Regions from separate parts of the Streptomyces sp. NPDC043861 genome, predicted to be linked through region 1. Evidence: riboswitches for the same ligand, from Rfam matches in the RefSeq annotation. Region 1 holds a riboswitch; the other holds the start of a gene.

Region 1 (5,708 bases):
GAGGTCGTCGATGGCCTGCACGATGTCGCCGAACTCGGCGTAGCACATGTGGGTGTGGATCTGGGTGTCCGGGCGCACCCCGCTCGTGGTGAGCCGGAACGCCTCGGTCGCCCAGGCGAGATAGCCGGCGCGGTCCGCGGCCCGCAGGGGCAACGTCTCGCGCAGGGCGGGTTCGTCGACCTGGATGACGGAGGTGCCCGCCGCCTCCAGGTCGTCCACCTCGTCGCGCAGGGCGAGAGCCACCTGGCGGGCGGTGTCGCCGAGCGGTTGGTCGTCCCGGACGAAGGACCAGGCGAGCATCGTGACCGGCCCGGTGAGCATGCCCTTCACCGGACGGTCGGTGAGGGACTGGGCGTAGCGGGTCCAGCGGACCGTCATCGGCACCGGCCGGGAGATGTCACCGGCGAGAATCGGCGGCCGCACGTAACGGGTGCCGTACGACTGGACCCAGCCGTGCCGGGTGGCGAGGTAGCCGGTGAGCTGTTCTGCGAAGTACTGCACCATGTCGTTGCGTTCGGGCTCGCCGTGCACGAGGACGTCGATACCCGCCTCCTCCTGGAAGGAGATCACCTCGCGGATCTCCGCCTCGATGCGCTGCTCGTAGCCCGCGGTGTCGATCCGTCCGCCGCGCAGATCGGCGCGGGCCGTGCGCAGAGCCGTGGTCTGAGGGAAGGATCCGATGGTGGTCGTAGGCAGCAGGGGCAGCCCGAGGTGGGCACGCTGGGCCGCGGCGCGCTCGGCATAGGGCTGGGAACGCCGGGCGTCGGTGTCAGTGATCGCCGCGGTGCGCGCACGTACGGCGGGGTCGTGGGTGATGGGCGAACCGGCGCGGGAGGCCAGGTCGGCCCGGTTGGCGGCGAGTTCCGCGGCGATGGCGTCCGTGCCCTGGCCGAGTCCGCGGGCGAGGGTGACGATCTCGTCGGTCTTCTGCCGGGCGAAGGCGAGCCAGCGAAGGATCTGCGGGTCGATGTCGCGCTCCTCGGCACTGTCCAGCGGGACGTGCAGCAGTGAACAGGACGCGGAGACGTCGACCTGGTCGGCCAGTCCCAGCAGCGTCCCGAGGGTGGCGAGCGACTTGCCCAGATCGTTCACCCAGATGTTGCGTCCGTCGACCACACCGGCGACCAGGCGCTTGCCGGGCAGTCCGCCGACCGCGGCGAGGTCGTCGAGATTCGCGGCGGCCGACCCGGTGAAGTCGAGCGCGAGGCCGTCGACGGGCGCCTTGGCCAGCACCGCAAGTGTGTCCCCGAGGCGGTCGAAGTAGGAGGCGACCAGCAGCTTCGGCCTGTCCGTGAGCGCACCGAGGTCGCGGTAGGCGCGGGCGGCGGCGTTCAGTTCGGCGGGTGTGCGGTCCTGGACCAGTGCGGGCTCGTCCAGTTGGACCCATTCGGCGCCTGCGGCCCGCAGATCCGCGAGCACTTCCGTGTACACCGGCAGCAGCCGGTCGAGCAGCGTCAGCGGCTCGAAGTCCTCGGCCACCCCCGGGGCCGCCTTGGCCAGCAGCAGATAGGTGACCGGTCCGACGAGGACCGGACGGGGCGTCAGGCCGAGCGCGAGTGCTTCCTTGAGCTCACCGACCTGCTTGGTGGAGTCCGCTTTGAACACGGTGTCCGGACCCAGCTCCGGAACCAGGTAGTGGTAGTTGGTGTCGAACCACTTGGTCATTTCCAGCGGCGCCACGTCCCGGGTGCCGCGGGCCATGGCGAAGCAGCCGTCCAAGGCGTCGGCGGCGACGGCTGCGCGGTGGCGGGCGGGGATCGCGCCGACCATCAGGGTGGTGTCGAGGACGTGGTCGTAGTAAGAGAAATCGCCGGTCGGCACTTCGTGGATGCCGGCGTCGGCGAGCTGCTGCCAGTTCGTCCGGCGAAGACCGGCGGCGGTGGCGCGGAGGGCGTCGGCGGTGACACGGCCCTTCCAGTAGCCCTCGATCGCCTTCTTCAGCTCCCGGTTCTGTCCCTGACGGGGGTAGCCGTACAGGGTGGCCCGTGCTGCCGCGGCTGCGGACTCGGTGGTCACGGAGATCTCCTTCGCGAGATGAATCCCTGAGATCCCGGGGACGGGACGAGAACGCGAAGGGCGACGGAACGGACGGAACGCCCAGCGCGGCACAGCGCGGTCATCCGTCCGATGTGTTCGCCGACCCGCCCTCGAGGTCACCGGGATGTCCGCGGGCGAGTCGTTCGCACGCGGGCAACGGGCAGGTCTTCGGACTCGCGGGCCCGTCCGGCCGGATTCCCGGCGGACACCTACTGGCCGTCGCTTCCCAGGCCCGGCTCGGACCCAGTGCGTATGACGGCGGTCGTTCCCGCTCACCGCTGCGGGGCAGTCCCGGATTCCCACCGGGTTCCCTCTTACGACGCATCCCGCCTGGCGGACGGGGCGAACCAGCTGCACCCGTCAGCCTACGGGGCGTTGAGCCGACGCGGAGAATCACCTCCGCCATTCGGACGGTGAGCTGAGACACGCGGCCGTGGTGCTTGAAACGGCGCGGGGGCGGGAAGCGCCGACCTCCGCGCTTCCCGCCCCTCCCCCGTGGGTTCCCGCCGGTTCCCTCCTCCAGCGGCGTGGCCCGGGCCCCTCAGCCCGGGCCCACCGGGCCCCTCAGCCCGGTCGTACCAGGAACTCAGCCGTGTTCGTACGCATGGAAACCGCGGCCGGTCTTGCGGCCCAACAGGCCTGCCTCGACCATGCGCTGGAGCAGCGGCGGCGGGGCGTACAGCGGCTCCTTGAACTCGTCGTACAGGGACTCCGCGATCGAGGCCACCGTGTCCAGGCCGATCAGGTCCGCGAGCTTCAGCGGCCCCATGGGATGGGCGCAGCCGAGCTCCATGCCGGCGTCCACATCGGCGGGGGAGGCGAATCCGGACTCCGTCATGCGGATCGCCGACAGCAGGTACGGGACGAGCAGGGCGTTGACCACGAACCCGGCCCTGTCCTGCGAGCGGATCACGGTCTTGCCGAGGGCCCGGGCAGCGAATTCCTCGGTCGCGGCGACCGTCCCGGCCGACGTGTGCAGGGAGGTCACGACCTCCACCAGCGGCAGTACGGGCACCGGATTGAAGAAGTGCAGGCCCACGACCCGGTCGGCGCGGCCCGTCGCCATGCCGAGCCGCGTGACCGGCAGGGAGGAGGTGTTGGTCGCCAGCACCGCGGCCGGATCGGCCACGATCTTGTCGAGTGAGGCGAAGACCTCGGTCTTGGCGTCCGGGTTCTCCACGATCGCCTCGACGACCAGCTGCCGGTCGGCCAGGTCTTCCAGGCAGCCGGTGAAGACCATCCGGTCGAGGGCGTCCCGCGCCGCGTCCCGCTCCAGCTTTCCACGGTGCACCGCACGGTCCAGGGAGCCGGCCACCCGTTCCCGCGCGGTGCGGGCGGCCGGCGCGTCCACCTCGCACACCACCGTGTCCAGTCCGGCTCGCGCGCACACCTCCGCGATTCCGGCGCCCATCTGTCCGCCGCCGACCACGCCGACGCGCTGGATGCTCCCGCTCACGACCGGGCCTCCGCACGCACGACGAGGTGACGGGAGTAGGCGTCCGGCGTGAAGAACAGCGGCAACTCGTGTTCCAGGGAGGTCCGTTCGAAGAGATCGCGCACTTCGTCGACGGCCGCCCACGGGTACTCGGCACCCAGAGCGGCGACCTCGTCGTCGAGCAGCCGCAGCACCGTCTCGCGGTCGACGACGCGGTGGCGCAGCCACTGCCAGATCTGTACGCGGGCGATCTCCGCGGTGGCGGCGTCCTCCATCAGGCCGTACAGGGCAACGGCTCCCTGCCCCCGTAGCCAGGCGTCGAAGTAGCGCAGGGCGATCGCGATGTTGGTGCGGACCCCCTCCGGGGTGGGCGGGCCGCTGATACGGCGCACCGACAGCAGATCGGCAGCGGTGACCTCGACGTCGTCACGGGTGCGGTCGATCTGGTGCGGCCGTTCGCCGAGAACGCCGTCGAACACCTCGCGGCACACGGGGACGAGCCCGGGGTGGGCGACCCACGAGCCGTCGAAGCCGTCCTCGGCCTCGCGCTCCTTGTCCAGCCGCACCTTGGCGAGGGCTGCCTCGTTGGCGGCCGGGTCCTTGCTGGGCATGTGCGCGGCCATGCCCCCGATGGCGTGGGCGCCGCGCTTGTGGCAGGTGCGGACCAGCAGCTCGGTGTAGGCGCGCATGAACGGGGCGGTCATGGTGACCTGGGCGCGGTCCGGGAGCAGGAAGTCGGTCCGGTGACCGAAGGTCTTGATGAGGCTGAAGAGGTAGTCCCAGCGGCCGGCGTTCAGGCCCGAGCTGTGCTCGCGGAGCTCGTAGAGGATCTCCTCCATCTCGAACGCCGCGGTGATGGTCTCGATCAGGACGGTGGCGCGGACCGTCCCACGGGGGATGCCGAGGAGTTCCTGGGCGAGGACGAAGACGTCGTTCCAGAGCCGGGCTTCGTAGCGGTTCTCCAGCTTGGGGAGGTAGAAGTACGGGCCGTGTCCGGAGTCGAGCTGACGCTGTGCGCAGTGGAAGAAGTACAGGCCGAAGTCGACCAGGGAGGCGGGGACCGGCCGTCCGTCGAACTCCAGGTGCTCCTCGGTGAGGTGCCAGCCGCGAGGACGGACCACGATGGTGGCGAGCCCGTCGTGGTCGCCGAGCCGGTATTCCCTGCCCTCGGGGGTGGTGAAGTCGATCCGGCGCTCGATGGCGTCGAGCAGGGTGAGCTGGCCGCCGACGATGTTGTTCCAGGAGGGGGAGGTGGCGTCCTCGAAGTCGGCCATCCAGACGGCGGCGCCGGAGTTGAGGGCGTGGACGGCCATGCGGCGGTCGGGCGGGCCGGTGATCTCGACCCGACGGTCCGTCAGGCCGGGCGCAGGCGGGGCGACGTGCCAGGACGGGTCGGCGCGCACGGCGCTGGTGACCAGTGGGAAGTCGAGCGGGGATCCCGTGGAGAGGCGTATCGCCTGCCGCCGCCGCTCCTTGAGCAGCTCCTGTCGGCGCTCGCCGAAGGCTGCGGCGAGGCTGCCCACGAAGTCCAGGGCGGCGGGGGTGAGGATCTCGTCATGCCGGTGGCCGGGAGCCGCAAGGACGCGGATGCGTTGGGCCAGTGCACTGGTGGACATGGGGTTCTCCTGAGCAGGGAAGCGGAGCGGGGGCGGACGGAGACGGTCGTCCGGCCCCCGTTCGGCAAGGGGGCCGGACCGGACGGATGCCCGGCTGGGCGGCCTGGTGCTGTGACCGGAAGGGTTCACCCGCTCGCGACGCCCTGCACGGCTCCTCTCGGCGACTGCTGGGAGGTGCCGCCACGCTGCGTTGTCGCATCAGCCGAGTACGTCCGGTACGGGGGGCGATCTCCCCGGCCTCCGGCCGGGGTGGGGGGACCTCCGGCGGAGCCGGGGGGAGTGCCCCCGCCGCCTTGCGATGCTTCCCCTCGGCCCTGGCGGGCCCGGGGAGACCGCAGGTGCCGGACGCCGCGAGCTTCCCGGCAGACCCTTCCGGTCACCGCGGTCAACGCACTAGTGGAACTGCTCCTCCTCGGTGGAGCCGGCGAGGGCCGTGGTGGAGGAGGCCGGGTTGACGGCGGTGGAGACGAGGTCGAAGTAGCCGGTGCCGACCTCGCGCTGGTGCCTGACCGCGGTGAAGCCGTGCTGCTGGGCGGCGAACTCCCTTTCCTGCAGGTCGACATAGGCGGTCATGCCGTGCTCGGCGTAGCCGCGGGCCAGGTCGAACATGCCGTGGTTGA
Region 2 (5,708 bases), on a different contig from region 1:
CGTGCCATCCCGGCCCCGTCCCGATGCGGGCCGTCCGGGCAGGCGGGATCGGGCGCCCCCGGCGCACAGGAGAACCGGCATCCCGACACGACGTCCACGTCCGGCATGAGGGCCGCCAGCGCGCGCACGGCGGTCGACTTGGCGGTGCCCTTCTCGCCGCGCACGAGAACCCCGCCCACGGCGGGCGAAACCGCGTTCAGCAGTAGTCCCAGCCGCAGATCGTCCATGCCCACGATCGCGGTGAAGGGGTAATGAACAGCACCACTCATACGTTCCGATCCTCCCGCTCGCGCCCCACCGGCACGTCCAGTCGTTCGTCGGCCGGCCCGGGGATCTCTTCCCGCCCGAGCGGCATCCCGCCTCTCACGGCGCACCCGGCGCGACGAAAGGCAGCCCCGAGGGCGCTCCGCTCTCGATCAGCCGCAGCAGCGCGTCCGTGTCGGCGTGTTCCTCGATCAGATCGCCGAGGCGGTCCAGCTGTTCCTCGCGCAGCAGGCCGAAGCTCGTGTCCGGGGCCGGTACGAAACGGCGCCCGGCGGCCGCCGCCACTTCCCGCAGGAACGCCCGGCGGAAGCCGTCGCTCTCCAGCGAGCCGTGCCAGTGGGTGCCCCAGACGGCGCCGACCCGGCAGCCGTCCAGGAAGGGCTCACCGCCGGTCACTTCGGCGACTCCGTGATGGATCTCGTAGCCCTCGACCCGCTCCCCGAGCGCCTCCCCGGACGGTCGCGCCAGGGTCTTCTCCTGCGCGAACCGCACCCGTACCGGCAGCAGGCCGAGGCCCTCGACCTCGCCGGCCCGTGACTCGACGTCGTCCTCGATGCGCTCGCCCAGGGCCTGGAATCCGCCGCAGATGCCCAGCACCGGGCGGCCCTCCGACGCGCGCCGTGCGATGGCGTCCGCGAGCCCGCGCTCGCGCAGCCAGCCGAGCGCCTTCACGGTCCCGCGGGTACCGGGAACCACCACCAGATCGGCGTCGACGAGCTCCTCGGCGCGGTCCACGAAACGCACCACGACGCCGGGTTCGGCCGCCAGCGCGTCCACGTCGGTGAAGTTGGACATCAGCGGTACGGCGCACACAGCCACGCGCAGCACGTCCTCACCCACCGGGGCCGCGGTCAGGGACTCGCGAACGGCCCCCCGCAGTGAGACCCGCAGGCCGTCCTCCTCGTCGATGCCGAGTCCGTGCGCATACGGCAGGACGCCGTAGGTCCGGCGTCCGGTCAGCCCGTGCAGCATCTCCAAACCCGGCTCCAGCAGCGTCACATCGCCCCGGAACTTGTTGACCAGATAGCCCGCGACCAGTTCCTGGTCCTCGGGGGCGAGCAGTGCGGTCGTGCCGAAGAACTGCGCGAACACCCCGCCCCGGTCGATGTCCCCGACCACCAGCACGGGAAAACGCGCGGCCCGGGCGATGCCCATGTTCACGATGTCGGTGCGGCGGAGGTTGATCTCCGCGGGGCTGCCGGCTCCTTCGCAGATGACCGCGTCGTACGTGCTCCGGAGCTTCTCCAGGCACTCCACCACCGGCTCGAACAGCTCCCGCTGCCTCCCCCCGTGGTAGCCGCGCGCACTCAGTTCGCCCACCGGCCTGCCCATCAGGACGACCTGGCTGGAGCGGTCGCTGCCCGGCTTGAGCAGCACCGGGTTCATCAGCGCCGAGGGCTCCACACGGGCCGCCTGGGCCTGCATGGCCTGCGCCCGGCCGATCTCCGCCCCCTCGTGGGTCACAAAGGAATTGAGGGACATGTTCTGCCCCTTGAAGGGCGCTACCTTCACGCCCCGGCGCACCAGCCACCGGCAGATCCCCGCCGTGACGACGCTCTTGCCCGCGTCCGACGTGGTCCCGGCGACCAGCAGTCCACCACCGCTCATGTCCGCTTCCCCCTCACTGCCCCGTGCACGAGCCGCGTGCCCGCGCACACCGCAAGCGCCAGTACGCCCACGCGCCGCGACAGCCGCACCGCCCGCCCGATGTCCGCGACCTCGACGGCGCGCCCCGCTGCGTTGAGCACGGGCCGGTGCTCGACCCGCCCGCCGTACGAGAGCGTCCCCCCGAGCCTTACCCCGAGCGCGCCCGCGAACGACGCCTCCACCGGACCCGCGTTGGGGCTCGGATGCTTCGCGGCGTCCTGGCGCCAGGCCCGTACGGCACCGCGCGGATCGCCGCCCGCGACTGCCGCGAGTCCGGCGGTGAGGCGTGCACCCGGCCAGCCCGCCACGTCGTCCAGCCTCGCCGACGCCCAGCCGTACCGTCGGTAGCGGGCAGATCTGTGCCCCACCATGGCGTCCAGGGTGTTCACGGCGCGGAAGCCGACGAGCCCCGGCACCCCGGCGAGCGCGCCCCACACCAGGGCCCCGACGACGGCGTCGGAGGTGTTCTCGGCGACTGATTCGACGACGGCGCGGGCGATCCCGGGGCCGTCGAGTGCCTGCGGGTCACGCCCGCACAGATGGGGCAGCCGCTCGCGGGCGGCTTCGATGTCCCCGGCCGCCAGCGCCGCGCCGATCGCTTCGGCCTCCCGGCCCAGCGAAGTACCGCCGACGACCGTCCATGTGGCGGCCGCGACCAGGGCGACGGACGCGGTACGGGAACGGCTCAGGCCGGCAGCGGCGAACGCGCCCATCGCGACCGCGCCGCCGGCGCACACGGCGGTGTGCAGAGCGCCCCAGCCCCGGTGGTCGCGCCAGAGCGCCCGTTCGACGGCAGCGGCGGCCCGGCCGAACGCGGCGACCGGATGCCCGCGGCGCGGATCGCCGAGAAGCAGGTCGCCGGCAAGTCCGGCTGCGGCACCGCACGCAAAAGTGATCCCTGGGGAGACACCCCCCCAGCCTCCCGGCTCGGCAGGCATGTTCGTCCTCACTCAGGGTCCGCGCCCTGGCTCGACGTGACCGGCGGGAGAGAGTTCCTGGCTCCGGGAGTACACCCCGTGACAGTGGCGGGACCGCGCCGGATTCGCACCGGCTTCCTCTTCTGCCGCCGTAATGGCTCCGGAAGTCCACCATGGGCCGCGAACACCCGTCAACTCGCCTTTGACCTGCGCAGGGACAGTGTGCGGAGTCCCACACGGGTCCCGGACACGGCAGGAGCCGGACCTCTCGGAAGAGGTCCGGCTCCTGCCCTGTGGGATCGTCCGCGGTTCGGGGCCGTCAGATCACGATCAGATAGATGCCGTACGCGACCGCGGCCGCGCACAGCGCGAAGGAGGCGTAGGCGCCCGTGCGTGCGAGGGGCGCGGAGCCACCCTGCGCGGCGGCCGCTTCCTGCCGGGAGAGGCCCACGATGCCCAGGGTGAACATGCCCACCAGGGCGACGGTGACGACGAGGCTCACGCCGAAGACGGAGCCGAGAGCTGCCCAGTCGATCTTCATGCTGTTCGTTCTTTCCTTACACCGTGGCGGTGGGTGCGGGGGAGGTCTCACCGGCGGGTGCCGGGATGGTGGCCTTCAGCTCCTCGGCCGCGGCCACGGTGGGAGGCGGGGTGACGGCGGCGATGGCGGTGGTGATCACACCCGCGGGCTCCCCGATCTCGTCGTCGGTGACGTTCGTGTGGTCCACCGGCTTGCGGCGCGAGAGCGCCCAGATGGCGCCCGAGCCCGAGATCAGCAGCACCGCGACGGCGACGATGCCCCAGGTGCCCTGAGCGGTCAGGAACTCGGCGCCTGCTGCGGCCAGACCGGCGGCCGGCAGGGTCAGGCCCCAGGCGACGAACATCCGGGTCGCGGTGGACCAGCGGACCACACCGCCCTTGCGGCCGAGGCCCGCGCCCATCACGGCGCCGGAGCACGACTGGGTGGTGGAGAGCGAGAAGCCCAGGTTCGAGGAGGCCAGGATGACCGTGGCCGCGCTGGTCTGGGCGGCGAAGCCCTGCTGCGGCCGGAGGTCGGTCAGGCCCTTGCCCATGGTGCGGATGATGCGCCAGCCGCCGAGGTACGTGCCGAGCGCGATCGCCACACCGGCGGCGACGATGACCCACATCGGGGGGTTCGAGCCGGGGGCGAGGACGCCGCCCGTGACGAGGGCCAGGGTGATGACACCCATGGTCTTCTGCGCGTCATTCGTGCCGTGGGCGAGGGAGACGAGCCCGGCCGAGGCGATCTGGCCGGCGCGGTAGCCCTTGGAGGTGGCCTTGTCGTCGGCCGTGCTGCCGATCTTGTACGTCAGCTTCGTCGCGAAGAACGCGGCGAGGCCGGCGACGAGCGGGGCGGCGACGGCCGGGATCAGGACCTTGGTGACGATGGTGCCGCCGTCGACGGCGGAGAAGCCGGCGGACATCACGGCCGCACCGATCAGACCGCCGAAGAGTGCGTGCGAGGAGCTGGACGGCAGGCCCAGCAGCCAGGTGAAGAGGTTCCACAGGATGGCGCCGACGAGCGCCGCGAAGATCACTTCTGTGCGTATGCCCTCTTCGTTGATGATTCCGCCGGAGATCGTCTTGGCGACCTCGACGGACAGGAAGGCGCCGACGAGATTGAGCACGGCGGACATGGCCACCGCCGTCTTCGGCTTGAGTGCACCGGTCGAGATGGTCGTCGCCATCGCGTTGGCTGTGTCGTGGAAACCGTTCGTGAAATCGAACACGAGAGCGGTAATGATCACGATCCCGAGGAGAAGCGTGATGTTTTCCATTTACCCAGGCTTCTATTGGACGTCAGTGGCCCGCCGAACGTAGGCAATCTGGGTGAACGGAAGATGAACTGGGTCGGGCGTTGCGGTGTCACCAAGCGAGTTTCTCCCCCTCCGCTTGTGAAGCGGAGGGACCGCGGAGTCCGGTGGATCCGTGTCGGGGAGGGCCTGAAGGGCATTTCGCCACCGTGCCCCGGACCCCGCCGGCGCCGTCCGTGAACCGCCGAGGAGATTCCGGTCACCCCGGCCCGTGAGCGGTGGAGGGCCTGGAAGGATCACTGCATGACCGGGTGGCAGCAGGAGAAGCAGCGGCAGGACCTCATCGGGAAGGCATGGGCCGGCCTCGTGGCCACCGCCCGCCGGACCGTGGCGGACGGACTCGTCGTCGGGACCTCGGGAAACGTCTCCGTACGCGTCCCGACCGACGCCGGTGACCTCGTCCTCGTCACTCCGAGCGGAGTGCCCTACGACAGACTCGGCGCGCAGGACGTCGTCGCCGTCGGGCTGGACGGGAAGCGGCTGATCGGCGATCTCACCCCCACCAGTGAGCTGCCGATGCATCTGGAGATCTACCGCGCCACGGATGCGACCGCCGTCGTCCACACCCACGCCGTGCATGCCACCGCCGTGTCCACGCTGACCACCGAACTGCCGTTGATCCATTACATGGCCGCGGCCCTCGGCGGGCCCGTCCGCGTCGCCCCGTACGCCCTCTACGGAACGGACGAGCTGGCCGGGAACATGCTCGACGCGCTCGCGGACCGCACGGGGTGTCTGCTCCGGAACCACGGGACCGTCACGTACGGCGGTTCACTCGACCAGGCGTACGACCGGACCGCCCAGCTGGAATGGATGTGCAGGGTCTGGCTCGCCGCGAGCTCCCTGCCCGGCCGTGAGCCGTCCCTGCTCTCCCGGGCCCAGGTCGACGAGGTGCGCGACAAACTCCGTGGCTACGGCCAGCCGGGCTGAGCCCCGTCGGCAGCCGGGGCGCGTTCACTCCCTGGGACGCGCCCACTGGCAGCAGTGCCGGGGCATGACGACACTGGAACAGTGCGCCCGGCTACAGCGACGGCAGCGGCCGTCA

What was found. A riboswitch is a leader RNA that binds a small molecule or an ion and turns the genes downstream of it on or off. The one in region 1 is predicted to bind cobalamin.
Region 2: another riboswitch for cobalamin. It lies ahead of AC068D_RS13860 (cobalamin biosynthesis protein); the one in region 1 lies ahead of metE (5-methyltetrahydropteroyltriglutamate--homocysteine S-methyltransferase).

Annotation. Positions count from the first base shown of each region.
Region 1 covers NZ_JBWKDP010000012.1:213,700-219,407, reverse strand. The annotation lists gene metE (5-methyltetrahydropteroyltriglutamate--homocysteine S-methyltransferase) at 1-2,016, opposite strand, end outside; cobalamin riboswitch at 2,180-2,404, opposite strand; gene AC068D_RS26040 (3-hydroxybutyryl-CoA dehydrogenase) at 2,624-3,493, opposite strand; gene aceB (malate synthase A) at 3,490-5,088, opposite strand; gene aceA (isocitrate lyase) at 5,482-5,708, opposite strand, start outside.
Region 2 covers NZ_JBWKDP010000005.1:66,793-72,500, reverse strand. The annotation lists gene AC068D_RS13870 (putative cobaltochelatase) at 1-269, opposite strand, end outside; gene AC068D_RS13865 (cobyric acid synthase) at 364-1,872, opposite strand; gene AC068D_RS13860 (cobalamin biosynthesis protein) at 1,869-2,849, opposite strand; cobalamin riboswitch at 2,881-3,016, opposite strand; gene AC068D_RS13855 (hypothetical protein) at 3,148-3,369, opposite strand; gene AC068D_RS13850 (inorganic phosphate transporter) at 3,386-4,627, opposite strand; gene AC068D_RS13845 (class II aldolase/adducin family protein) at 4,907-5,593, shown strand; gene AC068D_RS13840 (alpha/beta hydrolase) at 5,675-5,708, shown strand, end outside.